Regions from separate parts of the Lysinibacillus sp. Ag94 genome, predicted to be linked through region 2. Evidence: riboswitches for the same ligand, from Rfam matches in the RefSeq annotation. Region 2 holds a riboswitch; each other region holds the start of a gene.
The links. Region 2 has a riboswitch for cobalamin ahead of cobT (nicotinate-nucleotide--dimethylbenzimidazole phosphoribosyltransferase). Riboswitches for the same ligand answer to the same signal wherever they lie in the genome.
Positions count from the first base shown of each region.

Region 1: linked by a shared signal. The riboswitch ahead of MY533_RS20220 (hypothetical protein) and the one ahead of cobT (nicotinate-nucleotide--dimethylbenzimidazole phosphoribosyltransferase) in region 2 are both predicted to bind cobalamin.
Region 3: linked by a shared signal. The riboswitch ahead of metE (5-methyltetrahydropteroyltriglutamate--homocysteine S-methyltransferase) and the one ahead of cobT (nicotinate-nucleotide--dimethylbenzimidazole phosphoribosyltransferase) in region 2 are both predicted to bind cobalamin.

Region 1 is NZ_CP096780.1:4,275,486-4,286,003, forward strand. It holds gene MY533_RS20180 (arsenic transporter) at 1-1,110, opposite strand, end outside; gene MY533_RS20185 (YebC/PmpR family DNA-binding transcriptional regulator) at 1,250-1,969, opposite strand; gene MY533_RS20190 (low molecular weight protein-tyrosine-phosphatase) at 2,160-2,624, opposite strand; gene MY533_RS20195 (lysophospholipid acyltransferase family protein) at 2,755-3,363, opposite strand; gene MY533_RS20200 (putative RNA methyltransferase) at 3,443-4,279, opposite strand; gene MY533_RS20205 (MATE family efflux transporter) at 4,279-5,655, opposite strand; gene MY533_RS20210 (tyrosine-protein phosphatase) at 5,867-6,634, opposite strand; gene MY533_RS20215 (ABC transporter substrate-binding protein) at 7,225-8,190, opposite strand; gene MY533_RS20220 (hypothetical protein) at 8,192-8,734, opposite strand; cobalamin riboswitch at 8,932-9,139, opposite strand; gene MY533_RS20225 (hypothetical protein) at 9,370-9,918, opposite strand; gene MY533_RS20230 (C40 family peptidase) at 10,404-10,518, opposite strand, start outside.
Region 2 is NZ_CP096780.1:1,192,050-1,202,567, reverse strand. It holds gene MY533_RS05295 (methionine gamma-lyase family protein) at 1-888, opposite strand, end outside; gene MY533_RS05290 (trimeric intracellular cation channel family protein) at 1,335-1,940, shown strand; gene cobT (nicotinate-nucleotide--dimethylbenzimidazole phosphoribosyltransferase) at 2,167-3,222, opposite strand; cobalamin riboswitch at 3,336-3,513, opposite strand; gene MY533_RS05280 (DMT family transporter) at 3,702-4,574, opposite strand; gene MY533_RS05275 (DUF8202 domain-containing protein) at 5,067-10,518, opposite strand, start outside.
Region 3 is NZ_CP096780.1:1,870,751-1,881,268, reverse strand. It holds gene metE (5-methyltetrahydropteroyltriglutamate--homocysteine S-methyltransferase) at 1-1,741, opposite strand, end outside; cobalamin riboswitch at 2,052-2,231, opposite strand; gene MY533_RS08490 (TetR/AcrR family transcriptional regulator) at 2,409-2,981, shown strand; gene MY533_RS08485 (hypothetical protein) at 2,998-3,174, shown strand; gene MY533_RS08480 (DUF5367 family protein) at 3,135-3,416, shown strand; gene MY533_RS08475 (VOC family protein) at 3,453-3,815, shown strand; gene MY533_RS08470 (C40 family peptidase) at 4,516-5,448, shown strand; gene murF (UDP-N-acetylmuramoyl-tripeptide--D-alanyl-D-alanine ligase) at 5,673-7,058, opposite strand; gene murF (UDP-N-acetylmuramoyl-tripeptide--D-alanyl-D-alanine ligase) at 7,190-8,584, opposite strand; gene MY533_RS08455 (ATP-grasp domain-containing protein) at 8,734-9,936, shown strand; gene MY533_RS08450 (YheC/YheD family protein) at 10,023-10,518, opposite strand, start outside.

The DNA of each region.
Region 1 (10,518 bases), 1.5 Mb from region 2:
TCCAATGACGTTTGCATAAATAAGCCCCTCTTTAATAACGCCAGTTGCACTAGTTTCAGCAATAGCTAATGCATCGATCATGACAGTTGGTAGGTTATTCATAATAGCTGACAAAATCGCTGCTACAAAGCCCATCGTTATTGTCGATACCATCAACCCTTGCTGTATCGCGTGCTCTAATAAACTTGCTAACAAACCTGTCATTCCTACATTTTTCAAGCCGTAAACAACCACGTACATACCGATAGAAAAGAACACAATATTCCACGGTGCCCCTTTCACAACTCTCTTTGTATCTACAATATGACTACGTCGCGCAAGCAAGAAAAAGATAGCTGCTACACCACATAAAATAAATGACACAGGAATTTCGAAAAACTCACTCGTCAAGAAACCAACTAATAATATCGCTATTACATACCATGATAATAAAAATAATTTCGTATCACGAATTGCCAGCTTCGGATTATCAACTGCCTCAAGTGAATAATCTTTTGGAATCGAACGACGAAAGACTATATAAAGTACAGCAATGCTTGCCAGTAAAGAAACTAAGTTCGGTATCAGCATATGTAAGAAATATTCCATAAAACCAATACCGAAATAATCTGCAGACACAATATTTGTTAAATTACTAATGATTAACGGTAATGATGTTGTATCTGCTATAAAGCCACTTGCAATAATAAATGGAAAGACCATTTTTTCGGTTAAATGTAACTTACGGATCATCGCTAAAACGATTGGTGTTAGTATTAGAGCTGCACCATCATTTGCAAATAATGCTGAAACAATAGCACCTAGACAGGAAAGATAAATGAATAAGCGGATACCATTCCCCTTTGCGATGCGTGCCATATGGAGGGCAGCCCATTCAAAAAATCCTATTTCGTCTAAAATAAGTGAAATAAAAATAATCCCTATAAACGATAACGTTGCATTCCAAACGATCCCTGTTACCTCAACAACATCTTGCCAAGTAACAACCCCGAGCACCAATGCGATGGCAGCACCAATACAAGCAGACCAGCCGATCGATATTTTTCGTGGCTGCACTATTACAAAAAATAAAGTTACTAAAAATATAGCAATCGCTAATAAAGCTTGCACCGTTTTCCTCCCTAAATCAATTATGCTTTGTACTTAGGTCATCAGATATTTTTTGCGCGAAAGCGCAGCGACTTTGGACACCCGCTGAAAGAAGTTGAAAACCAGTAGCTTTAATTTGCTACTGGTTTTATTGTTTATATTATTCGCCTAAATCAGCATTATGGTAAACGTTTTGGACATCCTCTAAATCTTCTAATGCATCAATTAATTTTTCAAATTTCGCAATATCGTCACCAGTTAATGCTACTTCTGTTTGTGGAAGCATTGAAAGCTCTGCTACTGTAAACTCTTGAACACCAGCTGCTTTTAAAGCTTCTTGTGTAGCAAAGAACTGATCTGGTTCTGCATAAATAATGACAGCCTCATCTTCTTCTAGAATGTCACGAGCATCAATATCTGCTTCCATTAAAATTTCAAGAACTTCATCTGCTGATTTACCTTCTAAACCGACTACTGCTGTTGAATCAAACATGTAGGCAACAGATCCACTGACACCCATATTCCCATTATTTTTACCAAATGCAGCACGTACATCTGAAGCAGTACGGTTAACATTATTCGTTAAAGCATCAACGATTAACATAGTACCAGCTGGTCCGAAACCTTCATAACGTAATTCGTCGAAGTTTTCATCGCCGCCACCCTTCGCTTTATCAATTGCTTTTTCAATAATATGTTTAGGAACACTGTATGTTTTTGCTCGTTCAAGAACAACTTTAAGGGCACGGTTTGATTCAGGATCTGGCTCACCTGATTTAGCTGCTACATAAATTTCACGTCCAAATTTTGCATTGATACGGCTTGTGCTTTGGTCTTTAGACGCTTTCTTTTCTTTAATATTGTTCCACTTACGACCCATCGTTTCCACTCTCTTTCAAATTATAAGTTTATCAAAATAATAGATGCACACTAGCACATCTGTAAATGGTGATTCAATACTTAATGTATCTTTACTCTGCAAATAATAACACAAAAGACGCTTGCAAAGCTAGATATCCCAATGTTTAAGGTGACTTTATTAAGCATTAATTGTCAAAAATTGTGTCACTTTATAATTGGTTTTCTACTTTGATTTTTTCTAAAAGTGCATGACAGCCTTCTAAGACTAAATCATAGGTTTCTTGAAAATCTCCTGTATAGTATGGATCCGGTACGTCTTTTTGATGGTCAGTTAAATCTAAAAAGCGGAAAATCTTTGGAGAATCAGGATTACCAAGCATCGTTCGGATGTTACGTATATTGCTTTCATCCATGCCAATAATGTAATCAAAATTTTCAAAATCAGCCTTTTGTAATTGTCGGCCCTGCATCCCTTTCGTTGAGATGCCATACTCTTTTAGCTTTTCTTGTGTTCCTCTGTGAGGAGGTTCACCAATATGCCAAGAGCTTGTTGCAGCCGAGTCTACTTCGACTTTATGACTTAAATGCTCTTTTTCTACTAAATCACGCATGACCGCTTCAGCCATTGGTGATCTGCATATATTCCCCAAACATACAAAAAGTACTCGAATCATTTTTATATCCTCCTCAATCAATTTCGCACTCGCGTAACTGTCGCTTCGCTTTCGCGCAGAAAACATTTGCTAAATGAAGATAAAGCACTCAAAATCAATGATTCTGAGTGCCTTCTAAATAGGTTTTACTTTATCTCTTCTCTGCCGCAACTCGCTTCTCTAATTCTTTAGTTAACGCTACTAATTCATGTTCAAGACGATGAGTAAATTCCTCGCGTCCCTCTTTACCTTTTCCAGTTACATAAAACGGCTCTCCATAAATTAGATAACCTTTTCCACGCTTAAAAACATCTCCAGCATTACGAGCACCAATGTAAGCGGCTGGTACAATTTGAGCTTTAGATAGCTGTGCAATTGTAATCGCACCTTGCTTTAAATCCGAACCCTCAGCATTTCGAGTACCTGATGGGAAAATACCTACGATTTTACCCTCTTTCAATAACTGTGAAGGGATTTTAATAACACTTGGTCCTGGATTGTCACGGTCAACGGGAAAGGCATTCAAACGCTCTATAAGCCAGCCAAGGCCTTTTATATCAAACAATTGCTTTTTAGCCATAAAGTGAATTTCTCGAGGAGCCATTGAAACTCCAAGGTTTAAAATATCAACATAGCCTGTGTGTGTACATGCAATAATAAACCCACCTTCTTTCGGTAAGTTGTGCTCCTCATATACACGCGCCTTTGAACCCGTTAATTTTAATATCACTTTGACAACATTTGCTATAAATTTATACACTGTTTCATTCCTACCTTATTCAATAGTTATTCCCATTGTAATCGAAAAGACCAGTATATCGCAATTGCATGTGAAATAACTAGACTCTTCCCACTAATACATCAACATCAATCGTAATTTCAGTTAACTGGATATTGACTCCTTCTTTTTTATGCCAGCCCATCGGTGTCATTTCAAGCAGTGCTGGTACAAGCTCTGTAGCTAGTGGTACCGTATACGTAATACGTTCTACACTAACATCGGCAAAGCTTTCTTTAAAGCGTGCAACGATTTGTTCATTCGAATAGGACTCTTTAGTAGAATCCGCATATAATTGTGATCGAAGCTCATGTAAGTACCCGCTTTGAGGTACAACCTTAACAACACAACCATTCTCGGTTAATAAACGTTTAAACTCTTCGTAATTGGCAGGCGATAAAATATTTAATATGGCATCGAAGCTTGATTTTGCAAATGGACTTTTCGCTAAATCACCAACAGACCAAATTTGCTCTGGATAGTGTCGGGATGCAGCAAGTATGCCTTCTTTCGCTATATCAATACCTATGCCAATACTGTTACCTTTTTTATCTTTCATAATACGGGCTAAATGTGAACCCTCACCACACCCTGTATCAAGCACGGTTTCTGCACTTGCAATTAGCGCTCTGATTTTATCTTCTATTAAATCATAGATGCCACTATCAATAACCGCTTTTCGAGATTCAAAGAGGTCTTTACTGTACTTAGAAATCGCACCATGTGTCAGCATATTGACGTAGCCCTGCTTGGCAATATCAAAAGAATGATTTGAGGAACATACTAATCTCCCTTGCTCAAATACACTCATTGACTCCTGACAAATTGGACAAGCAAAAAGTGTTATATTTTTATCCATTAAGGCTGCCCCTGCAGCTCTTTTAGAAAGTGCTCCCATTAATTCGCCTCCTGTTGTTCTGTAGGTGAAACAAGTGCAAAACGCTCCCACTTACGACTTCTCCATCTAAAGTATACAATAATGGCTCGCATCCATTCATCTGCTGAAATCGCTAACCAAATACCTACTAAACCCCAATGTAAAACGAATACGAACAAGTACCCGAGTGGAAGGCTCATACATACCATTGATAAGAAACCGATTTTCACCGGAAATCTTGCATCCCCTGAGGCACGCAACGAGTTAATAACAACAATATTCATTGTACGCCCTGTTTCGAGTAGAATGCTTAATGCTAAGACAGATGCTCCGATAGCTATTACCTCTGAATTATCAGTGAAAACGTGCATTAGTTGTTTACGAAATATCGTCACAACTACAACCATAGTTATCGTAAAGGCAAAAGCTGCTCGTACACTTAACCAAAGCTGATGATAAGCTTGATCTTTTTTACCAGCACCGACATTTCGACCAATAATTATAGCTGTGCCCGTCCCGATTGCAATCGCAAATAAGTATGTAAACATCGAAATATTCATAGCATATTGTCTTGCAGCAAGTGTCTCTGAACCTAAATACGTTGCATAATAAAGGAAGACAATCTGACAAAACTGATAAAGCACCTGCTCAAATGCTGACGGTAAGCCTATATTTAATATTTTTCGAACATATTCCTTTGAATACTCGAAATAATACGCTAGCTTTACTCTTACTTCCATCACTTGATACAACAGCCAGAAAAACACAAGAACCGCTAATCCCCGACTTACAACTGAGGAAATTGCCGCTCCTTTTACACCTAACTCCGGTAATCCTAGGTTACCAAAGATTAAACCGTAGTTTAATACAACGTGTAACACATTCATACCTAGTGATACATACATCGTTTGCTTTGTCCATCCATGTACACGGATAATCGCTGCTAACGCATTTATAATTGCCTGTAAAAAAATAAAGCTTCCTATGATTACTAAATAGCTTTGGGCATATTTAAGCACTTCTCCCTGCAAGTTCATCATGGTCATTAAATGACTCGAAAAGAAGAAAAATAAGACACTCATCATTAGTCCAACGATCAAATTCATCGTTACTGCTAAAGCGGAAATTTTCGCAGCTTCAAAAAAGCGCCTTGAACCTAGGTATTGAGATACAACAATGGAAGCACCATTACCAACTACTTCAAGTATTAAAATGGCAATATGAATATACTGATTGGCTGCACCAACCCCTGATACTGCATTATCTGATAAAGCACTGAGCATAAAAGTATCTGCTAGTCCCATTAACATAAATAAAAATACTTCTAAAAATATCGGCCACGTTAAATGGAACAAGCTTAACTTATTTGTCTCTTTTAAATCACTTTCTCTTACTATGTCTGACAATTTCAACTTCTCCTATACACTTCATAAAAATTACGTGCGGTTATTTCGGTACAGTTAAATGACTACCCGTTACAGCGTGATAAAAATATATAGTATCTTATCATAGATTTTTAAGGTGTAAAGAGTTTTTATAATGAAACATTATGAAGTTAGTAGAATACGTAAAAACCCCTCTCACAATTTTATGCGAAAGGGTTTCTTATCATATTAAGTAATGATCCTGCAATTGCTTACGTTTTTCTGTTGTTAAACCAAACTCTTGCTCTAAAAAAGTAGTCTTAGAGCCATATCGATTATCCATTGCATCAAATGCCGCTTGTAAATAGTCCTCACGGGCCGACATTAAAGCATAAAATTGCTGCAATTCTTGATCGCTATAACCTAGCTGAATTGTCTGAGCCATTCGTTCTACTAAGGGACTTAAATGTACATTTGTATCTAAATAGTCCTCCATGATTGTTTCCTCAGGTACATCTAAAGCAAGTAAAATAAGTGCGCTGCCAATACCTGTTCGATCCTTTCCGACCGCACAATGATGAACAAGCCCTAAATTTTCAGGATGCTGAATCGTTGCTATTAACTTTTTAAACGAAGCATTATTAAAAGGCATTTGCGCATAAAATTCTCGGAACATCTCTGGGCTTACAACCTTATAAAAATCTTTTCCACCAGTGTTTGTAGGCATCTCAAACGCATGATTTCCCTTTGCTGGCATTTGAATATACTGGGCATACGGAAATACCGGATTAGGATTATTTTGAGCCTCATGGTTGTCTCGATAATCAAAAATCGTTTTCACACCAAGCGTTTTAAATAGCTCCTTATCTGCTTTCGTCATTTTACCAAGTGCTGCTGAACGATATATCAAACCATTCTTAACAGCACGTCCATCTCTCGACTTATAACCACCCATATCACGAAAATTATAAACTGCTTCAAACGGAACAATCTTCATATCAAACTGTTTCACTCACTGCACCTCTCTCTGTTAGCAAGCATTCTTACTTCTATATTATAAAACAATCCGATATAATACCAATTTTCACACTAGGAAATGTCATATACTACTTCGAGCGATAAGAGGGATTTGAGTGCTTTATTGAGGAGGAGAATGTGGCCTTATACCTGATCACTTCTTCATCCTAGCTAAGCAGTTATCCACCCTACCTAGTCACTTTTTCATCATAGCTGAGCAGTTATCCACTTCACCCGTTCATTTTTCATCATAGCGGAGCAGTTATCCACTTCACCTGGTCATTTTTCATCATAGCTGAGCAATTATCCACTCTACCCATTCACTTCTTCATCAAAGCGGAGCAGTTATCCACTTCACCCGATCACTTCTTCATCTAGCAGAGCAGTTATCCACCCCTACTTGTTCACTATTTCATCAAAGCGGAGAAGTTATCCACTTCACCCGATCACTTCTTCATCATAGCAGAGCAGTTATCCACTTCATCCGTTCACTTCTTCATCAAAGCGGAGCAGTTATCCACCTTATCCGATCAGCAAAAAAGCTGCCCATATAGGACAGCTTCAACATACGCTTTTTCAATAAAACTATTTAAATAACTCAGGGTATACTGCTTTTGCGATTAACTCAACTGCTTCGCCAATTCGTGGACCTGGACGATTTGAAATATCAGTATCTATTGAATAAACCGCTTTATTTTGAATAGCAGTGATTGAATTCCATCCATCACGGGAAAGAATTTCTGCCGCTGGGTCTTTCACATAGTTTACTGTTGTTAAAATAACATCTGGATTTTTCGCAATAATATCTTCCTCAGATACTTTGACCCAGCTTTTAAGGTCAGCAAAAACGTTGTTAACATTTGCAGCATTTAAAATCTCTTGTTGGAATGTACCAGAACCAGCTGTATAGATGTCTGGCTTTGGACTAATTTCTAAATAGATATTTTTCGGTTCTTTCACATCTTTAACTTTCGCTTGGACATCGGCAATTTTACCTTTAATATCTTCATTTAACTTGTCGCCTTTATCTTTGATGCCCATAACCGTTGCGACTTGTTCGATATCCCCATAAACATCATCAAATGATTTAGCTGATTGAATGGCAAACACTTTAATACCTGCATCCTCAAGGCCTTTTAATGCATTTAAATTTTCTTCATCTCCACCAGTCGTATAGGCAATTACGACGTCTGGCTTTAGTGCTAAAATACGCTCACTGTTGAATTTTACAGAATCAGAAACACGCTCAATTTTTTGCGCTTCTTCTGGATACGTATCATACTCCGTTGCACCTACGATTTTATCTCCCACACCTAGCGCAAATAAAATCTCTGTATTACTCGGTTGTAATGAAACAATAGTTTTAGGAACTGCATTAAACTCTACTTCTACACCACGGTCATCCTTAACTTTATAGCTAGTAGTTTTCTCAACTTGTTGATCTTCCTTAGAAACCGTTTCTTTTTTTGTATCCTCTTTCGTGCCGCAGCCAACTAATACAAGGGCCAGCATCAACACAGAAAGCCATTGTAGCTTAAACATTTTCTTCATTTCATTGATTCTCCTTTTTCTTTTTCATCGGGTATGACTTACTAATAAACGGTATTTCAGCAATACTAGCATGCTGATTCATATAGACAGCCATTACGAAAAACACATTGGCTAGCAATCCTAAATAGTCAAAGAGAATAGCAGGTACTTCCCGTTCTTCAGATACTTTGTGCAAAACACGGTAGGATTTTTTCGCCTCACTACGGCATACATGTAATGCAGTAGCAGCCCCTGTCCCTTGAGGTAATACAAAGTTTTGTATTTCATCCTTTACATGACTAACATAGAAATCATAGCGATCACTTAGCCAAGTCAAATTATCTTCGGTTACAGCCAATTTACCTCGTACTGACCCATTTACATGGTAAGCCATTGGTAAAATGGCTAGTAAATCATCTGCTACTACCTCCACTGTTTCCTTTTTTACCGCCGCTAAAGCGACGCCAATATGTGTTGTCAGGCTATCTGTTCGAATTTCAAAATCTACCGTTGATGCCTTTTCACGCATAAATGGATAACAAGAGTAACGTGCATCTTTTTTCAAATCTAAGTCCCCGCTTTCCTTCGTGGAAAATTCTACTTTATTCACACCTTCTTAGGATTTCTTCCGGTGAAAGATAGTGTACATAAAAAAACGTTGTTCCCATTCCTAAGGAAACAACGAAAATAACATAAATAGTGTCATATAGACACAGCATAGCCTATGTATTTGCCGCATATTCTCCTAGCTTCCGAAGAGTTATCATACGTTCAAACAAAGGTCGGTCTCCTGGCTTGTACAGTTCACTACATTCAATCATGTTGTGCGTCATAAAAAACCTTCCCATCAGCTCATTCGACAGTGGTATATCTTTATGATTCACTGTACTTACAGTTGCGGAAACAGCTTCGGTTTTTCACCGAATTCCCGATTATGCTATAGTTCAGCACCCTTATTCTGCAAGAATTATTCACTTGTTATGCAGTTTATCATAGATTAATAGGAAAAAATAGATGTGGAATTAGAATAAACAAATACGATGGGTAAAGATCATGCAGGTATCACCATATGCACGCGGGTGTTTTCATTACCCCACGGGCATTTCATATGCTCGTGCAGGTATTATATTTCATAGATAGATGGTATAAAAGCTAGCTCTCAACGAAAGCATTTGCGCAAAAACAGCTATTTTACAGCTTTTAACCGATGGCATTCTTATATTTCTTTTTGTATTTACCATCTTCTTCTTCTTCAATTAATCGCTGTGCAATCTCTAGTAATTTCGGGTCTTTCGTTTCATCGAATAGCTTTTTAAAAGATACAATAATATCATAGCGTATCGATGTCGGGTGCTTTTCGTCTAAGCATATTTGAAATCTTTTAGCCAAATATGACACGACTAAATCTCTTTGTACCTGCCCTGCTAAGCCTATTCTCCAAATCGCCTGCAAAGTTTTCCTCGCAGTTTCTGTTCTTTCATCATACGTTACTGCCCAAATCTTTAAGAAGTCCTCTAATACTCTTTCTTCAGGATCACTTTTTGCCGCCAATGCGCATAAAAATTGTGCAGCACTTGCACGTACATGTCCATTTCTATATGTAAGAGCCTGAACAAGTTGTTCCCAAACTGAATATGTCCAATCAACTGGTTCCTGCATAATTTTCATTAATTCTTCGTATGATTTGTATTGAATATCAAGGTCACGCTCTGTTAAATTACTAAAAAGTTGCAAAATCTCTTTTTCCATGATTCATCCCTACCTTTATGAACGCAAAAATGGCAAACTTGTTGTATTAATTTCCATCATTCGTTACTTTACTACTACGAAACTAAAGTCACAAACAGTTTAATTTCAAAGTGAGATTTCTAATTATATTTCAAAATTATCAGAAATGAGTATCAATATGCAAGAAAACATTTCTTTCGGCTATAAAGATGACAATCATTTATATGGATAATTGATGCTATACCTTACATCGGCTCTATTTTCATTTTAGTAACAGGTAATATAGTAGTAAATATATCTACTTATGTAAATTTATTCATCTTAGATGTTATTTTACTCATTATTCATCGCGTAGTCGAGCTTTAAATTAATGGATTTATATCCGACTATATGATTTTTACTCGGAGGACCTTAAATACCGTCAAATAATAAAAAAGGTCATCTTTGTAATTTTTTTTACAAGGATGACCTTTTCGCTATTTAAATCGTCTATATAATAGTAGGGCTTATTGAATACGACCGAAGCCTACTAAATATTGATTCCACCAATCAAGTGATTCAATGACAACACCTTTATTTTGAGCATCGATCATCGTGTTATTTCCTAAGTAAATACCTACA
Region 2 (10,518 bases):
ACCTTTTAAAGCTTGAGATACAACATGTGGTGCAAGGAAAAATCCTTGATAGAAATCACCAAGCGTATTTAATGTTGCTCCTGCTTCAGCACCTATACCTGGTGATGTCATACGATAAGCACATTTTTCTACTAAATCTGCACGGCCAGCAATATAACCACCAATTTTCGCTAAGCCACCGCCAGGATTTTTAATGAGTGAGCCTGCTATTAAATCAGCCCCAACCTCTGTCGGTTCCTGTGCCTCAACAAATTCACCGTAGCAATTATCAACGAAAATAACTGCATCCGGTGCTAATTCACGGATTTTTGCACACATGTCTGTAATTTGCGAAATGGTAAAGGATGGGCGTGTTGCATAGCCCTTCGAACGTTGGATAGCAATCATTTTTGTGTTTGGTGTAATTGCAGCTGCAACACCTTCCCAATCGATCGCTTGATTATCGATTAAATCCACATGGCTATAACCGATTTTATAATCTTTTAACGAGCCAGTATCTTTATCGCCACCATCCACTATTGATTGCAATGTATCATAAGGCTGACCCGAAATATAAAGTAATTCATCACCCGGACGTAGCACGCCGAATAAGCTAAGTGTAATTGCATGTGTACCAGAAATAATTTGCGGACGTACAATGGCAGCCTCCGCTCCAAAAACCTCTGCATAAACTCGTTCTAGATTGTCACGCCCCTCATCATCATAGCCATAACCATTAGACGGGTGCAGATGATAGTCACTTACTTGATGCTTTCGGAACGCGGCAAGCACTTTTTGTTGATTGAAGAACGCCATGTCTTCTACCTTTGCATGAAAAGGGCGTACCTTTTCTTCTATTTTAGCAGCTAATGCTAGTGTTTCTTCTGATAAATTGGTTGTAAAAGTCATACTGTTCTTCTCCATTTCACATTTGTTCAAATCCTATCTTAACAATTTGTGAGCTTGCCTGCAAAGCTTGCTAATTTCATTAGGCACTAAGATCAGGACTCGGCATAATTACGTGACATCCAACGAAGGCTTTCATTTCTTTTTAGCTATGCTTTTGCGACAGGCACAGGGTGTTTGGATACCTTTAAGTAACTTAAATCCGCATTCATCTCATCCACCTATAGTGCTGGGATATTTCTGTAACTGCCGTTTCACTTACGTTACACAAAACATTTGCTGAAAAGAAGTTGAATTACGAACTTAAAGTTTTAATTCTGCTATAATAAAATATTTAGTATCTGATAATTCCAAATCATAAGTCGATGCTTTTTTTTGCGAAAACTTGTAGATACAGTAACTAATCTACAACAACATAAAATGATTTATTCACATAAGGGGTGAAAGGGTTGGCTTGGGAGGTTTTTAGTATCATTGGCACAATTGCCTTCGCAATTTCCGGGGCAATAATTGCAATGGAGGAAGAATACGATTTATTCGGTGTATATATACTCGGTATCGTAACTGCTTTTGGTGGTGGAGCTATACGAAACTTACTTATAGGTTTACCTGTAACAACACTGTGGGGGCAGGATAGAATGTTCCAAATTGCCATTGCAGCTATTACGCTCTTTTTTTTATTTCCACATCGACTCATTCAGCATTGGCATCGTTGGGGCAATGTCACTGATGCTATTGGATTATCGGCATTTGCGATTCAAGGTGCCCTTTATGCTGTGAAGCTCGACATGCCTATTAGTGCCGTTATTGTAGCTGCTGTCTTAACAGGGTCAGGTGGTGGAATTATTCGTGATTTATTAGCTAGACGACAACCATTAGTCCTCCGCGATGAAATCTACGGTGTTTGGGCAGCACTAGCCGGGCTTATCATAGGACTTCAACTATTTTCAGGGGATATCTTTTTATATGTATTATTTGGTGTGATCACAGTACTAAGAATACTTTCATATATGAAGAAATGGCGTCTACCGTTACGGAAGTTGAATAGAGCATAGTTAAACTGTTGCATAATAAAAGCCCAAATCTGAGAATTTGGGCTTGAATTTTTAAATTCATTTTTCTTAGCGGTTCTATCCATCACTTTGACCGTTCTATTCAACGACTTCGGCTGTTCTATCCACGATTTTGATGGTTCTATCCACGACTTCGGCTGTTCTATCCACGATTTTGACGGTTCTATCCATGACTTCGTTTATCACACACCGTGATCTGCAAATAAAGTTACTTTTTCAACAGCAACATTGCTTCTTCTAAAGTAGCCATATTTTTCATCATAGAGCATGCTGCGTCCAAAATAGGAAAGGCTAAAGCTGCACCAGAGCCCTCCCCCAATCGCATATTCATCTGTAACATCGGTTCAACTCCGAGCATTTCAGCGGCAATTTTTGCACCTGGTTCTTCAGAGGCATGCGAAGGAATGATATAGTCTTTTACGTTAGGTTCAAGTTCGTAAGCGATAAGGGCAGCGATGGTAGAAATAAAACCATCAATAACAACAGGTTTACGATATGCAGCGGCAGCAAGTATCACCCCAGCCATAGCGCCTATTTCTAATCCACCAACTTTTGCAAGAATATCTATAGCATCATCGCGATTTGGTTTATTTAATGCAATAGCATCATAAATGACTTGTACTTTATGCGCTATTCCCCCTGGTCCAACACCTGCACCGAAGCCTGTCACTTCATTCGGATGACATTCACGAAGAACCGATAATATGGCAGCACTCGGTGTTGTATTACCAATACCCATTTCACCTGTCCCGAGTACATTTATCCCATTTTTTATTTCTTCCGTAGCTACTTCAATTCCTACTTCAATAGATTGAATGGCTTCTTCCCTTGACATAGCAGGGCCCTTTGCCATATTGTCTGTGCCATATTTAATTTTTTTTACAATAACACCAGCATCAAGAGGAATATCTTCTTTTACGCCAATGTCAACTGTAACAATTTTTGCATCTGTGATTTTTGCGATAGCACAGACACCAGTTCCTCCTCTAGGAAAATTTAATGTTTGAAAGACTGTCACATTTTGTGGATTAGATGTAACCCCTTCATCACAAACTCCATGATCTGCTGCACAGACAATAATTGCTTTATTAGCAATCGCAGGAAATAGTTCGCCTGTAATTCCGGATAGTTGCACAGCAAGGGCCTCCAGTTTCCCCAAGCTTCTAGGTGGCTTGCAAAGTGCATCTATGCGTTCCCGTGCCTTCTCCATCATTTTGTAGTCAGCACTTTGAATGTTATGAATCGTCTGTTGTAATAATTGCATTGAAAATTTCCCCTTTCTTTTTTGCCCTTGTAACTTGAAGAATGATTTAGAGAAAAAATAAAAAGCCTGTAGTTTATTCCATAACAAATAAACTACAGACTTTTCCATCATCTATATAACCGAAGCAGATAGGCAGGTCTCCTGGCTCAATTTCAACATTTCATAGAACCTTCCCAGAACGATGCTAGTGGCATTCTCTATGAAACTCCCTTTTACAGTGGTGGGACCGCTAAAGCTTTTCACTTTATTCCCTATTCTCCCGCAATGGGCACCTAATGCTTTTATGCAATTACTTTAAATCTACGTCAAAGTAGTTTTTGTGTCAATATATTAGTGGAATTGCATATTTCTTGCAAACTTTTCTTAGTCACATCAGGCTCTACACCTTTCAATTTGATATGGCTATTTTCAACTCTTTATGCTCCGTATCCGAAAAAGCTCCCTACTGCCAAAAAGGCATTAGGAAGCTTCCTGTCCATCTATTGTTGTGATATCGTCTTTGTTTTATCCAATTCACTCAGAAATGTTGCGCTGAGCAAAAGAATAGCGCCGATTATTTGAAGGGTTGCCATTTTTTCTCCTATAATCATCGTCGAAATCACTAATGATGTTAGTGGATCAATATAGCTTAATATAGCTATACTTTGCCCTTTTAGATGACGCATTCCAAAAAAGAACAGATAGAAGCCGATTCCAGCATGGACAATGCCCAATGCGATCAGTAAACTAATTGATTTTATATCGATTTGCATTACTTGGAACCCATTAGTCCCAAAAAGGTAAAGAGCAAGGAATAACGCTGCTAAAGCAAGTTGAATAATCGTATTATCAGGCTCTTTTAATCCACGAATATACTTATTGGTGAATGTTACTACTGCATAGAAGCAAGCTGCAATAAGGCCGTAGACAATACCAATATAATGTTCGTTTGTTTCGGTAGTTTGGCTTTGAACGATAAAATACAGTCCTACTAATGCAACACAAACATAAAAAATTTTTTTCAATATTATTTTTTCTTTTAAAATGATAGGTGACAAACAAATCACTAGTACTGGAGCAAAATAGTAGCTTAGAGCTGCATTGGCGATGGTTGTTTCCTTGTACGCCTGGAAAAGGAAAATCCAATTACCACATAAGGCAAAGCTCGAAAGTACCAACGGCCATTTATTTTGCAAAATAGTTGTTTTCGTAAATCTTTCTTTTTTAGAAAGGAACACCAATAGTAAAAAAACAGAGCCAATGAGACTCATCCAAAAGGCAATTTCACTTGAAGGCAACTTAATATATTTTGCAAAAACACCGACAGCTCCAAAAATAATCATTGATAATATAAAAGATAGTTTTCCGCTCATTTCTAATTCCTACTTTCTACATGTATATAGTGTTCGATATACAGTAGAATCTATTGAGAATTAGCAAGCTTTTATTGAATGCCTAAACAGCAGATTCTACTGTAAAGGCATTGTTGGAGGTGCTATTGTTCGATACATATGAATCCCTCCTTGCATATTGCAATCATAACACATTTTACCAAACAATAACGAACTCCTTCAATTTTATATCAACTCGAATGTATAAGAAAAACCCTCGTCTACATTAAATAGACTAAACTAATAAGAGGGTATTATAAGGACTTCCATGCCAGGATTGAAACATTACGAGAACAGCAATCACAAGTACCTACACCCAAACAAGTAATACATCTGTATTTACAGTTTCTAAAAAAGTGGCTAAACGGAAAAATGACTAGACAAAGGATGTCTAGTCATTTTTCATAGTTGTACCTTTTGATTCTCACAATAATTACAACACTCCATTAAAGAGGTGTTTGTATTTATTGTTCATTATTTTGAAAGGTGTTCTTCCCCATCTTCATTAATAATATAAGCGTGAGCATTTGCGGCTTCTTCAATTTCATTAAATGCCCAATGTGTTGCTTGAGTATCTAAGAAGCTTGGTTTTGTGACACCATGTAATGGACCACGTTCAAACATACGGTTCATCATGACAACCGCTTGCGCACGTGTTAGGTGCTCGTCTGGTGCGAAGCTTCCATCTTGACGACCGTTAATAATGCCGGCGGTACGGTTTGCTTCAATAATCCATTGTGCCCAATGACCTTTTGTATCGTTGAATGTTAACTCTACATCTTCTTCTATTTGTAGGTGCTTATAGTTCGCAACCACTGTTGCCATTTGTGCACGTGTAATGTTCTCGCTTGCACGGAAATTACCATTCATATCCCCGTTCATAATGCCTCGCTCTTTCACAAATGCAATAGCTCCTGCTGCATAATGATTACTTGGAATATCTTTGAATGGTGCATAATCTACTGTTTGGTCATCTGTGTAGCCTAAGATACGTGCAATCATCGTTGCTACTTGCGCTCGAGTCACGTTTTTCTCAGGACCAAACGTACCATTCGGGAAGCCTTTAATATAAGCCTCATGCTTACTTACTGTTGATTTCTCGAATTGAATAACTGTAAATGTGCTAAACTTGTCCACTGTGAAGCGTAAACCAAGTTCTCCATTAGGCATTGTCACCATTACAGGGAATACAACTTTTTTCTCGCCATCCGAATGTTCAATAAACACCGCAAGACGCTCTAAAAATGCTTGTCGTTCTGCTGAGGCTGTTGGCACTTTCAAGCCTTTTAGTGGTAGTGTCACTTGTACCGAACGACTAGGCATATTCGTTTCAATCGTCATTGGACGAGCTACTACACGTACATTTTTGCTTTGTAGTGTTTCACGGACAACTTTTTCCACTCTAGCGCGTTCTTCAATTGCCTTGCGCTCACTTTCCTTCTTCACAGGTACTAAGCGAAAGTAGAAGTTGTCATCCACACCGTTCATCGAGCTTAGTGGAATCGCAATCAATCCATTCTCTGTGGCAATTTCTAACGATAATCCGTTTTCCCGTAGTAATTTTAGAGAGTGCTTTGGAATTTCTACTGTTACTTTATCCACTTCATCTTTAACATCTGGAATGACGATACGTGCGATGTTATTGCCAATTTGTTGTGCTTTTTCTACAGCTTCTTGGGCATTCGCTTCTGTTAATGCCACGAAGTCTGTGATTTCACCGCTGGCATGTTTTGTACGTTCAATTTCCACCGTTGTTTTTTCCAGTGGGTTGTTGCCATCAATTTCTAATGCCACTTTTATTTTCGTTGTTGTTGTGCCCGGTTCAGTCGTTGTTGGTGGTGTTGGATTCGGCGTCCATGTACCACCTCCACCGCCTGTGTATGCTTCACGATATACTTTAATTGTATAGTGTCTCACATTACCATTTGATTCTGTCACTGTGATGACAATTACATTTTCCCCTACCTGTAGTGGAATTTGTTCAAGAGTACCTGGCTGCCCATTAACAGTTGTCGTCACTGAAGCACCTTGGTTAATTGGTGTTGCTAAGAACGATAATTGTGATGTTGCATAATCGACGTTCATTGTATAATTTGTCACTTCTGATGAGAAGCTTGGACTTAATACACCTTGTGATGGTACTAATGAGCCTAGACCTGGTGTTGTGAGAGCAGGTCTTAAAGCATTTTTGGCTGCCGTTAAGTCAGCTAACGCTTGATCCACTTCTGCTTGTGTTGCATTGGCATTGTCTAATACTTTTTGGGCTGCTTTTAATTGATTTTGGTAGTTTGCCCATGTTTCTGGCGTGTACTTTGATGCGACTAAACCTTTTGCTTCATCTACTTTAGCTTGAAGTAGCGCTTTATTAACAACAGCTGGTTTTTCTTGTAATGCTTCGCGTGCTTTTGCTAATGCTGCTTCTGCTGCATCTACTTCGGCTTGTGTCGCATCACCTTTTCCTAATACAGCTTGAGCTTTTGCTAATTCTTCTTTGTAAGCTGCCCATGTTTCTGCTGTATAGTCTGCTTCTTTTAAAGCATCAGCTTTTGCTATTTCTTCTTTAAGTGCTGTTTTATTAACAGCATCTGGTTTTTCTTGTAACGCTTCGCGTGCTTTTGCTAATGCTGCTTCTGCTGCATCTACTTCGGCTTGTGTCGCATCGCCTTTTCCTAATACAGCTTGAGCTTTTGCTATTTCTTCTTTGTAAGCTGCCCATGTTTCTGCTGTATAGTCTGCTTCTTTTAAAGCTTCAGCTTTTGCTATTTCTTCTTTAAGTGCTGTTTTATTAACAACACCTGGTTTTTCTTGTAACGCTTCGCGCGCTTTTGCTAATGCTGCTTCTGCTGCATCTACTTCGGCTTGTGTCGCATCGCCTTTTCCTAATACAGCTTGAGCTTTTGCTATTTCTTCTTTGTAAACTGCCCATGTTTCTGCTGTATAGTCTGCTTCTTTTAAAGCATCAGCTTTTGCTATTTCTTTTTCAAGTGCTGTTTTATTAACACTTGGTTTTTCTTGTAACGCTTCGCGCGCTTTTGCTAATGCTGCTTCTGCTGCATCTACTTCGGCTTGTGTCGCATCACCTTTTCCTAATACAGCTTGAGCTTTTGCTAATTCTTCTTTGTAAACTGCCCATGTTTCTGCTGTATAGTCTGCTTCTTTTAAAGCTTCAGCTTTTGCTATTTCTTTTTCAAGTGCTGTTTTATTAACGACTGGATTTTGTGCTGTTGCATCTACTGTAAAGTCATTTACAGGCACACCACTTGTTCCTTTTAAGTTACCTTGAGTAGCATCATATTTGACTGTTACTTCTTTGCCTGTTACGTCTGTCCCATCTGGCAATGTAATAATGACTTTCTTCGCATCAGTTGGATCAACTTTAAAAGTTGCATTTGTAATATTATGATCACCAACTGTAATCGTAAAGCCAGCTCCATCAGTCAATACGATGTCTTTGTCAAACGTCAGGGTAATTTGATTGCCACCTGCTTGTGCTTGCTCAAGTGCCGCATTTTCAAGTTTTGGAGCAGGTGCAGCGAATGTGAAATACTGTCCGTTTGCTAATGTTGCTTTTGTTACATAGTATTCTGTACCAGCAACTGTCACTTCCGTAGTCATTGGGTAAGCTGTAGCAGTAGTGAAATCTGCCTCACTTGCTCCTACTAATAATGTTGTACCAGTTGGCACAGAAGCTTTTGGTATCGCAATATTTACTTCACCAATACTACCCGTATTTTGCACTTTCCAAATACGTTCAGCATGATTTTTTCCTGTATTGCCAATCTGCTTCGTAAATTTCAATTCGGAGCCGTTATCGCCCCAAACTAATGCTTGGTGATCAATTAAAAGATTATCAGCAATCGCTTCGTTTTTCTCGAACAATGACGGTCCAATACCAATAATCAGTCCTAATGTATCATTTGTTGCAAGACTTTGTTTTTGATGCAGGTCTTGCGCATTTTCACGAGCAATACCAGCAATGTTATCGCTATAACCCGAATTTACTGTTTTATCCCAGATTGTTGTACCGTCTGAGAATAAGTAACTCGTACCAATCAACGATATTCCATATTTAATTGCTAGATAAGAGTTAATTTTTTGTTTATCTAGAGCTGTTAAAGGGGATGTATAAACGATAAATTCGCCTATTTGCCCGTTAAAATAATTTTTCTCAGCTCCATTTTGATTTTCTGCACCAATTGTCATCGGATCTTTATTACCTGTAATTTGAGTAGTTCGATTAGGTGCAGTTATTAGACTCTGTCCATCCCGATAGATGGACTGTACGCCTTTATCCTCAGTAGCTAAACTTAGATTATTACTGTAGTTCAGATTCCAAATATAAGGTGTAGCATCTATTTTAGCTTTAGCAATAACACGAGTACCGCCACCATTCACATCCCACATTGTTCCTGAATCCCCGTAAGGTATATGAGCTTGTATTCTGTTACTAGCGCCACTACCTGGTACTGATTGCCAAAAAAGACTGTTAGCTAAGTTTGTTTTATTTTTCGCCACAACAAATACATTAAAGTCATGGTAAGTCTTTTTATCAAGAATACCATCCGAATCTACCAAAGTACCATTCTTACCATCGAATTGCACTGCTTTGTTAAAGTTTAATCGGTTGCTGTCATCATTTAAAACAGGTTGTTTACTAACATTCCCTTGTACGAAACTATTATTATTTGTACTACGATCTTCCCATGTCTTGACGAAACCACTGGAAGCAGTTATTCCTTTATCTGCACTTAACCATAGAGCTGCACCATTTACACCAGCTGGACCTGGTGTAACTACTGTAATTTCTTTTGTTACTGGTCCGAATTTTATATCACCTTTTGATGCGGTTACCTCTACTGGATACACTCCATCTGGTATATATGTGTCTGGTGTTACACTCCAGTTTCCATCTGCATCTGCTGTTACTGTTAAGGTGATATCTCCTACTTTTACAGTAACTTCCGAGCCTGGTGCGGCTGTACCTGTAAATGTTGGTTTACCTGTTGTCACTGTGCCTGTTGGCGAGGTTAAAGCCAATGCCCCCCATATCAAACTATTCGCTCCATCATAGGCAGCAAAAAGATCTGGATTGTTATCGGCATGTAGATTCCCAAGCCCTTTCAAACCGGCTTCTGTTGCTTGTCCAAACTGACTTCCCACAATCATACGATCTTGAGCGGTAATTCCAGCTTTTCCAGTAAAGTTACCGTCTAAAGTAAGAAGTGAAGGGGCTTTCAAATAAACATTTTGCTCAGCTTCCCCTTTTGTATTCCCCGTGATGACTGCATCGCCCGAAATAGAAATTTTACCAGCGTTCACATCAACTCCACCACCAATATTGCTGGTGATTTCGCCTCCAGTCATCTCGAATGTTGACGCAGCATTACTTAAAATGATTGCACTGCTATCATTTGTGGAATTACCATTTTTTTCAATCTTTCCGCCAATCATTTTTATAGTTCCAGGAAACATATATATGGCATTTCCAGTGATATTGTTACGTATAATCGTTCCGTCATCAATAATCAATTTTGCATTAATTCCCTCAACATTTAATAATCTTCCTCGGGGCGCAGGGGCGGGAGATCTTTGGGCACCACCGTCAAAAATAATATTTTTTAAAATAAGTGTACCACCCTTAACATTTACGATTACATCTAATGAGGGAGTGCTGTGGTTACCAGTACGCTGAATTACAGCAGGAGTCGAGCTTTCTGAAGTTAGTGTAACTGTTTTGTTTGCATTAAATGTAGTATATTTTGTATTGTCATTACCTATCTCAATATCATCCTTGATATAAATAGTTCCCTCACCATTGATAGGAATAGCTGAATAAGCTTTGTTCAATGTCGCATACGGATTCGCTGAAGTCCCATCACCATTTGCATCATCACCATTGTTAGCTACATAAACTTCCTTAGGAAGC
Region 3 (10,518 bases), 680 kb from region 2:
GATACGTTACATCCTTTCGAGAAATATCATCCCGTACAAAGGACCAATTTAAAATTGTCACAGGACCCGTAAGCATACCTTTTACATAGCGTTTCGTTTGGCTTTGGGCATAGGCTGTTTCTTTGACTGTCATCGGTGCATCCCATGCAACGTCACCGTAAATAATTGGTGGCTTCACACAGCGGGAACCGTATGAAACAACCCAGGCTTTTTCCGTAAATGCAAAACCTGTTAGTTTTTCGCCGAAATATTCAACCATATCTGTGCGCTCAAATTCACCGTGCACAAGAACGTCGATATCTAATTCCTCTTGAATAGTAATCCAACGCTTTGTCTCATGTTCTACAAATACTGCATAATCCTCATTTGTAATGTGTTTCTTACGCCATGCACTTCGTGTACGTTTGACTTCATCTGATTGCGGAAAGCTCCCAATTGTTGTCGTTGGGAACAGTGGTAATTGCAATGCTTGCTGTTGAATCTTTTGCCGTGCTTTAAAATCACTATGGCGTTCAAAGTCTTGTATCGACACTGTTTGAACCGCTTTTTGAACATCTTTATTTTGACGAATCGGATGATTTTTCAAAGCTTCAATCGCCTTCATACTTTCCGATAGTTTGTAATTTGAGGGACTGTCTTGGCCCTGTAAATATTTTGTTACTTCTATAATTTCAACTAATTTTTCATCCGCAAAGGCGAGGGCATTTTTAAGAACTGGTTCAAGCTTCGTTTCAAGTGTAGTCGTAATTGGAACATGCTGTAAGTTACATGAAGATTGAATCCATAGTTCTTTTGCGTCACTTAGCTGTTCAATAGCTTTAATAGTTGAGCTAACTTCTGCTAGATTGGAACGCCAAATATCTCTTCCATTAATAATACCAACAGCCAATATTTTATCTTTTGGGAAGCCAAATTGACGTAATGCCTCCATGTTTTTACCGTAGCCATGCACAAAGTCTAACCCAATCCCACGAACAGGAAGTTTTACAATTGACTCATACGCTGTTAATGATTCGAAATAGGTTTGTAGCATAATTTTAGCTTCGGGTACTGAGACAGCTAATTGTGTATAAATTTCTTGAACAAGTTTAACTTCCGCTTCATCTAATGTTGTGGCAAGAAGTGGTTCTTCTAATTGAATCCACTGTGCACCTGCATCCACGAGCTCCTTAATGACATGCGTATAAAGTGGTAGTAATGCTAAAATGAATGTAATCTGCGATATTTTGTCATAGCCTTTTGTTAATTGACAAAATGTATAAGGGCCAATCAATGTAGGCTTTGCAGTAATACCAAACGCTTCCTTAGCCTCTAAAAAATCCGCCAAGATTTTATTTTCTGTTAATTGCAAAGCTTGTCCATCGTATTCTGGCACAATATAATGATAATTTGTATTAAACCATTTCGTCATCTCACTAGCCACGGCTTTTTTACTACCACGAGCTACCCCATAGTATGTTTGTAAATCAACTTTGCCTCCCTGCCAATCAAAGCGCTTTGGAACTAAGCCAAACATCATTGCCGTATCTAACATTCTGTCATAAAGGGTGAAATCTCCAACAGTTATCAGGTCTATTCCGAGTTGAAGCTGCTTGGTAATTCGGGCTAGACGAATATCCTTTAAGTTCTGCAAAAATTCACCCTCTGAAAGCTCATTTTTCCAAAAAGCCTCTAAAGCCTTTTTCCATTCACGATCTTCTCCGATATACGGATAACCAACTATAGTACTTGTATAAATCATGTTCATCTCTCCTATTCATTAATTATGCCTCGGCATTATTGAGTCCGGAATCGGCCTATGTGCTTGAGCCCAGTACGAGGGCCGACATGATGTCGGTCATTTCGCTCTTCTTTCTGATTCCGTAACAGAGGCGTTAACTTCTAATAAGAAGTAAAAAAAAGCCACTCTCCTTTTTTTGGAAAATGGCTGTTATCGCAAATTAAAAATAGCTATGAAAAAACAATACGAAATTGTTACAAAATATCGCATGATTCTTTGTCGCACAGGGCCGATACGGTCACATCTCACCACCTATTTCCACGTAGGTATTTGGTGTGTACTAGAAATTGGCAGGTCTCCTGGCTTCTCATCAACACGCCTCACAGCCTTCCCAGTTTCCCAGTGGCAATTGTGATTTGCTCCGATATACAGTTGCGGGACAGCGTCGGATTTGCACCGACTTCCCTTTTAAGCCAAACTTTCATTTGGCACCAACTCTTACACATTATTTAATTATGTTTTACTATAACACACATTTTTCAGAAAAGTAGATTTATTTCCATATTTCAATCCAACACTTAGGAGCCCCACACATCTAATTACCAAAATACCCCTTGTAAATGAGTGTATATTTTGTTATTTTTAAGTTAGTTATCTAACTAACTAATAACAATGGGGGTGTCAATAAATGGCAAAGCCTACTGGTATCGAAAAGTCAGATTTATTAATGGCTGCCAAGTACAGTTTAGTAGAAAAAGGGATTGAAAAATTCACCTTAAAGGCTGTTGCTGAGCAAGCTGGTGTAACACAAGGAACTATTTATTATCATTTCAAATCAAAAGAGCAAATCATTCTCGAAATAGTTCAAGACATCTGTGAAAATTCTTGGCATGAGATTTTGACGACCGATCAAGAAATGATTCAATCTGCTCTTCTCTCTGCAAAAAGTCGATATGAAAATGATGCCTTTTATCATAAATTATTTTTTACCTTAATCGTCTATGGCTTTACGAACCCGACTATTAGACAGCAAATAGGACAAATTTTAGCGGCCGAAAATGAACATTTGCGCAATATTTTCAATAAATTATGGGATACATCACCAATTGATGGTGTGTCGATGGAAACTTGGAGCATTTTTTTCAACGCGCTAATTGATGGCTTGGCCATACAAGTGATGATGCGGGACGATTTCGATGTAGCTATATTTTATCAGCAATTAGAAAAAATCCTTGAGACATTGCATCGTCTAGGAAAATAATTAGAGGAGGAACACTATGCGATTCTTTTTATGCTGGGGTTTTGGCATTTGGTTTGTAGCAAGTGCCGTGTTTCGATTGATAGGGCATTACTTTTTTACCTTTAAAGAACCTCTCCTCATGATAGCTACTTACATTGTAGCTTTTCCAATCGTTTGGCTAGCGACAATACCGATTTATTCTATAAAAAAATAAAAGGTACAGAGCGATTACTGGCTGCAATCTGCATCGCATTACCTGGAATGCTTATCGATGCAGTCGTGTTATTAGTCTTCGACGATATGTTTCCCAATTTATCGGCTGTCTTAGATCGATATTTCGCCTCATGGCTATTATGGGCTTGTTCCCTATTTGTCATGACTGGTTTTACAAAGGCCACATTCGTGAGAAAAAACTATTCCTTCGTCAAATTAAAGGATTTGACAATATTAGCCTAGAAGTAAGTATCGATTACAATTAAAGGAGTGGGAAAAATGGTGATAGGCTTACATCACGTTCAAATAACAATTCCAAAAGGTGAAGAAGAAAAAGGGAAACATTTTTACTGTCAAGTATTAGGACTACATGAACTTGAAAAGCCTGATTCGTTGAAAGGACGAGGTGGATTTTGGTTACAGGTCGGCAATAAAGAGGTACATGTGGGGACAGAGGATGGCTTTGATAGATTAACGACAAAAGCTCATATTGCTTATCAAGTTGAAAATATAGAACATTGGAAGAAGGTATTAGCCGAACATCATATAGAAATTTTCGATTCAGTTCCTATTCCTCATTTTGAACGCTTTGAATTTAGAGATCCATTCGGTAATAGAGTAGAGATGATTCAAGAAATTTAAGGAAAACAGTTGACTGGAAGGCATGCTGTAAATCTTTAGCAAAGCAACGCCGTTTTAACATAATGTCATCAGCCTTCTAAAGAGCAAAAAAGATCCACACACAAAGGCAGTGCCTAAATTTGTAAGCATAATGAGAAGTACTAGGGGCGTTCGAGACCTATCTCGCTTGCGCTCTAGTGTCTCATTTGTGACGCTGATCCCCAATGCTCACTCTCCTCTCTAATCAAATTCCCGAAGCCTAGATCTGACATCTCATTTCACACTATTTTATAGTGATAGCAACTACTTATCTTTAGTTGTAAGCGTGGAACAGCCGTGCGAAACAGTTCAACACTCACTCCATGGAACCGCTATTTCTCGCTAAATCCCAAAGACGAACTATCGCTAAGTATTCCATGGTAATGTATAAGTATGATTGTCGTTTAGTCTTTCAATGCCTACTTTCAACGCATAAAAAAGCTTGTACTTCCTGCCCCTTTGACTTTCGTTTTCCACTAACACTTCACCCAACTGAAACATTTGTAATAAAACTGTAAATTAAGGCGATGAAGCCTTTTATATAAGGTGTTTACAGCGAATCCCCATCCAGCGTGGTAACAATTTCCTCAAAGAAGCCCTACTTTTTCATGCTACGATTAATTCCAGTGACAAACCAAATTAGGATTAATCCTAACAATAGCTTCAGGAGGAAATTAACAACATGAATAAACGATTTTTAACAACAACATTAGCATTGACGATAGGTTTTAGCACAGTGGGGATGGTACAGCCAACTGTTCAACCTATAGAAGTTGAGGCTGCAACAACAAATGCCTATAATAACTCACAAGCTGTTAATGCGAAAGCAGATCAACTAATTCAAACTGGAAAAAGCTTAATTGGTAAGGCAACGTACAGCAATTCTGTATACAAGGCTACATATCCTTATAAATTTTCTTGTGCTTCATTTATTATGTACATTTTCGAGAAAAATGGTGTTGACCTTGCAACTTATAATGAAGATTATATGTTACAGCAAGGAACGCCGGTTAACAGAAATCAATTACAAAAAGGTGATTTACTATTCTTTAAGAGTAAAAAAACTGGGACAGACCCTGACCACGTTGGTATGTATATCGGAAACAACAAAATGATTCATATGGCTGATTCTAAGCAAAATATTGTGATTTCTGATTTAAATAGTAAACCATATTATAAAGATAATTATGTAGGGGCACGTAGAGTATTACCTTCATTACTGTCAGCTAATCCTGCAACGAAAGGCGATAAGATTGTTGAAAACGCCTTTAATTATAAAAATAAAGTAACGATGAGCTCAACAAATAATGAAGCAAGTCTTCGCTTTACAGCGCCAGGATATGTAGATTTCGTCTATCGTAAAAGTGGCGTTAAACTTGGTACAACCAATTTAAAGCAACTAATGAATGTTGGAACAACGGTTTCACGTACCAATTTAAAAAAGGGTGATTTAGTGTTCTTTAATAGTGTTAAAGGCTCTAAAAACCCTTCACAAGTAGCTATCTATGCCGGAGATCAACGTATTATCATTCCAAGTTCAAGTGGTATTACTACAAGAGTACTAATGGTTGACTATTATAAAGAGCATTATATTACAGCAAAACGTGTTTTTTAAGAACGTTTACTAGCATCATTTCAAATACTTGAATTTGCAATGCTCAACACAATTAATGTTTGCTGGAACAAATGTATTTCAGCCCTACAAAAATACCGAACTATCCAATGAAACGCTTATGAAGTGTTTCGGAATAGTTCGGTTTTTCTAGTTATCGTGTTTTGTTAATTTAGAGATTATTTGGCTTTATGAAGGAGCCTTTTCGTTATGTCCCAGCTTGTTAATTATTTACGTTTTAACTGATTCGCAAATTCTATCATAGATCTGCTAGACATTGGACCTTTAATAAGGACAATGGTTTCACTATCAAGCTTCTGCTTTAGTACATCTAAAACACCTGTCACATCTTTAAACTTATGAACATCTGCCTTGGTGCCGTCCTTCAACGCTTGGTTCGCAATATTTTCTGCTCTATTGCCAATAGTAATAAGCGTATCAATAGTTCTTTTCGCAACCATTGTGCCAATTTCTCGATGATATTTTTCTTCGAAATTTCCTAACCTCTTAATGTCACCTAAAATAAGAATTACTTTCTTCCCTTTTCCTATCGTATCTAAAACTTTTAGTGCCGCTTCAACAGAAGTCGGGTTATTTGTCCAAGTATCATCTATTATAGTACATTTACCGATGCCTGTAGAAAATTCTAAGTGTCTTGCCATCGCTTTGAACGTTTTTAATTGCGAAATTGCAACAGCAATGGAAAGTCCCATTTCCTTTACGGCAGCTATAGCCGCTAATGCGTTATATACTTGGTGTTCTCCGTATCCTGGAACAAATAAATTGTATTTGTTATTTGACACTTTTAGTACAAATTTCATGCCGCCTTTTGTAAATTGTATATTCGTAGCTTGATAATCTGCCTTTTCGTTAACGCCAAAGGTAATAATCTTTCCTTTAAATTTATTTAGGGGGATTTTTTTAATGTTTTCATCATCACCATTAATGATTAACGTGCCATCTTTTCTTATTCCTTCTACAATTTCAGCCTTTGCCTTGATATAGCCATCTAGATTATTGCATCCATCTAAATGATGGACACCAATATTCGTAATAATACCAATCGTAGGCTGATAGATCATACATTGGTGTTTAATATTACCGATATTACCTAGCCCTAATTCAAAGATAGCTGCTTTTGTATTCTGATCAATTCCAGTCAAGTACGGTAAGGATTGCCGTGGCTCATTTTTACTACTGACAGATGCTTGAACATTCCATTCCTTACTAGCTATATGTTTAATCATTTCTTTCGTTGTCGTTTTACCACATGTTCCGGTCAAAGCAACGACTGGTATTTGAAATAAATTTCTGTAATGTCCCATAAATTTCCAATAGGCATGCAAAATAGTCTTGACGCGTATAACGGTCGTATTTTTCAGCGCATTTTTCAATTCCTCTGATGATTTATCAGAAATGACAAGAGATGGTCCCTTTCGATCTATTTCTTGCCAGTTAATTTGATCACTTTTACTAACAAACATAAGTGTATGATTTTGAGTCAGTTCATGTCGGTTATAATAAATTGCATGTTTAACAGACCAGTGTTCAGAACCGCTTAATAATTCTCCTTGTAATAATTTTCTTATATCGCTCACACTTATATGTTGCAAGTTAACTACGCCCCCTTTCTATAAAATTATTTCTGAATAAATGCGTATCATAGTTTATGCATTTCTAGCAATTAACTATAAATATGCTCTTTCTAGTAAATGATAAAAAATAATATTTATTTAGGTGAAATCTATTCAGAAGTTGAAGATTTTTTTATTTTTAAATCATCTGCCAACTTAGAAACTTCTTTACTATACATATCACCTTTAATGAAAAGAACTGTATTTTCATCTACAATTTCTTCTAACAATTTATAGACGCGCGTACTATTTTTAAAAATATACACCGGTGAACTCATTCCTGCCTCAATGGCGTGAAGCGCCATAATACTTGCATGTTCCCCTATTGTAATCAGTACATCGACTCCAATTTCACTAATTAATTCTCCCGCTTGTTCGTGAATTATATATCCCCAAGACCCTAAATCTGTTATCGTCCCAATAATGGCAATCTTTTTCTTGCCTTCTCCGAGAGCCTTCAAAACCTTTAATCCTGCCTCCAAAGAAGTAGTCGTTATATTCCATGTATCATCTAGTAATATGGAATTATTAATGCCCTTAAACACCTGAAGCTGCTTATTTAATTTTCGGAATGATTGCAGTTGTTCAGCTGCTAAAGAAATCGGCAAACCCATTTCACAAATAGCTGCAATTGCCGTGAGCGCATTATATACTTGATGCTCGCCAAAACCTGGTACATAGATTTCATAGAGTTTCTTCTTGTGATAAACATTGAACAGCATACCATTTTTGTGGTAGCGAATATTTCTTGCCTGAAAATCACAGGATTCATGCTTACCTACTTTTATAATGCGTCCTTGAAACTTTGATAAATCTATTTTACTGGTGTTGACATCATCAGCATTAAGGATTAAGGAGCCTGTGGGACTAATAATGTCCAGCATTTCACCCTTTGCTTGGATATACCCCTCTAAAGTTTTACAATAATTCAAATGGTGTGCCCCAATATTTGTAATAATCCCAATAGTCGGCTTGAAATAGTCCCCCGCAAGTTTGATGTCCCCCGGTGAACCAACAGCAGTTTCAAAAACGGCTGCATCGGTACGATCATCAATATTCAGTAAATATTGTAAAGAAGCAGTTCTAGAATTACTACTAAGTGGCGTGGATACTACATTTTTTTCTGCAGAAAGGATATGTTTGATCATTTCCTTCGTCGTCGATTTTCCAGAAGTACCCGTAATGGCTACTACAGGGATATTAAATTGATTACGATAAAAATTTACAAACTTCCAATAGGCCTCATCTGAATCTTCTACTCTAATCATAATTATTTGCTCAGGTAATTCATTTTGACTGTATCGTCTATCGGTTACAAGCACTATAGGATAAAGTGACTTATACTCTTTCCAGTTCACAATACGCTTATTTGTAAAAAGGACGGTATTTGGTTTTTTCACTTGCTTCAGTCGATAAGCTCCATGTTGAATCAACACTTCGTCCGACCCTTGCACTAATTGGCCTGCAGTTATCGCTTTTAAATCCTGCACCGTAAGAGGCTTCATATCAATCTCCCCTCCTTTCCCCTCTAGTATATGTAACTTCTTAAAAGTTGCTTGGATGGATGCAAGATACATAACTAGAAGAAATCACTTTCTTCGCATATATATATAGTTGATTAAGTATCTAACGAACAATAGAAGGAGTGATATAACTGAAAACAATTATATTTATCGGCACTAACAAATCCGGGTCAAGTCGTGAAGCAACAAGAGCAGCAGAAAACCTAGGTTATTATACTGTCCTTTTTACAAACAACAAAAAGCAATTACAACAGCGAAAAGCCTACCCAGATATTCATAAAATGATTCTTATTGATACTTCGAATATAGAGGACATGAAAGATGAAATTTATAATTTAACTAAAACTGGGTTAGAAATAAAATCTATTGTTAGTTTTGTCGATCCTTTTGTCCATATTGCCTCAATTTTATGTGATGAATTTTGCGACAACTATACATCTTCAACAGCTATCGAAATAATGGAGGATAAAGAAAAAACGAGAAATTTTTTAAAAAACCAGCCTTATTCTCCTAAGTTTTTTCTTCTCAAGCCAAATGAGTCCTTTTCTAATAACATAGAGTTTCCACTTATTGTGAAATCTCCAAAATCAACAGGCTCCAAAGATGTATTGTTAGCAGACGACTCAGACCAACTGAAGAAACATCTGAGCCATCTGCGCAGTAAAAATCCCCGTGAAACAATAATGATTGAAGAATATATCGAAGGCCCACAATATTTAGTAGAAGCACTTGTCTATAAACGGCAAGCTAATATCATCGGTATTATTGAACAAGAAATTACTCAAGGTAAACGTTTTATCATTACTGGTTATGGTGTTCTCGTTAAGGCTCCAAAAGAAATTCAAGCAGGCCTTGAGGAAGTTCTTCAGTCTATTGTTAAAGCGTTTAACATCGAAAATGGTGCTCTGCATTTAGAGCTTCGTTTAACAAAGAATGGCTGGAAGCTTATAGAAATTAATCCGCGAATCTCAGGGGGAGCAATGAATACGATGCTACACGCCGCCTTTGGATTTAATTTAGTGAAAGAAACACTTAAAATATTTTTAGGTGAGCGTCCCGATATCAAACCAAAGCATAGAAAGTTTGTCTATACAAAATACGTCATTGTGGAAAGTAAAGGGATTTTAGAAAAAGTTATTGGAAGAAATAAAGCAGCTCATTCACCTGGAGTTGTGGATGTCTATGTGAAGCCGAGAAGAGGGACATTGCTAATCCCTCCCTTATCAATGGGACATCGTTATGCATATGTAATCGCGGAAGGTGCAACATTAGCGGAAGCTAAAAATAAAGCCATTAACGCCGCAAAAGAAATAAAGTTCATTCTAAAATCTTAATTTCTTTCAATGCCCTCATTATTTAGCTATAAAAAATATCCCGAATAATTGTATCCTTCAAAAGGTCAATTACTCGGGCTTTTTATTTATTCTTGAAATTTTTGATCTAAAAATTTCACCGTATCAAACATATTCGTTTTACTAGCACCCTTTACTAAAATGGTGTCGTGAGGTTGTATCACTTTCTCTAAGAGTTCATGTAATTCATCCTTATTCAGGAAATGATAAATTTTAGAAGGATCCATCCCTACTGCCTTCGCTGCTGCGCCCATTTCCTCCGTTCTAAAACCATAAGTGATGAATAAATCTATGTTTTGCTCGTAAATGTATTCGCCCAATTTACGATATTCCTCTTCTCTCAAATCCCCTAATTCTCGCATTTGACCAATAATAGCAATTTTACGTTTCTTCGCTATATTTGTAAGAACATCAATAGCTGCACGTACGCCCTGAGGATGGGAGTGAACGGTATCGTCAATAACTGTAATATTATCGCGACAGTTATAAATTGTTAATCGTCTAGGTGGTTTTTTGAAATTTAGCCCTGTTTTAATATGTGCTGGACTAAATCCTAAATAATCT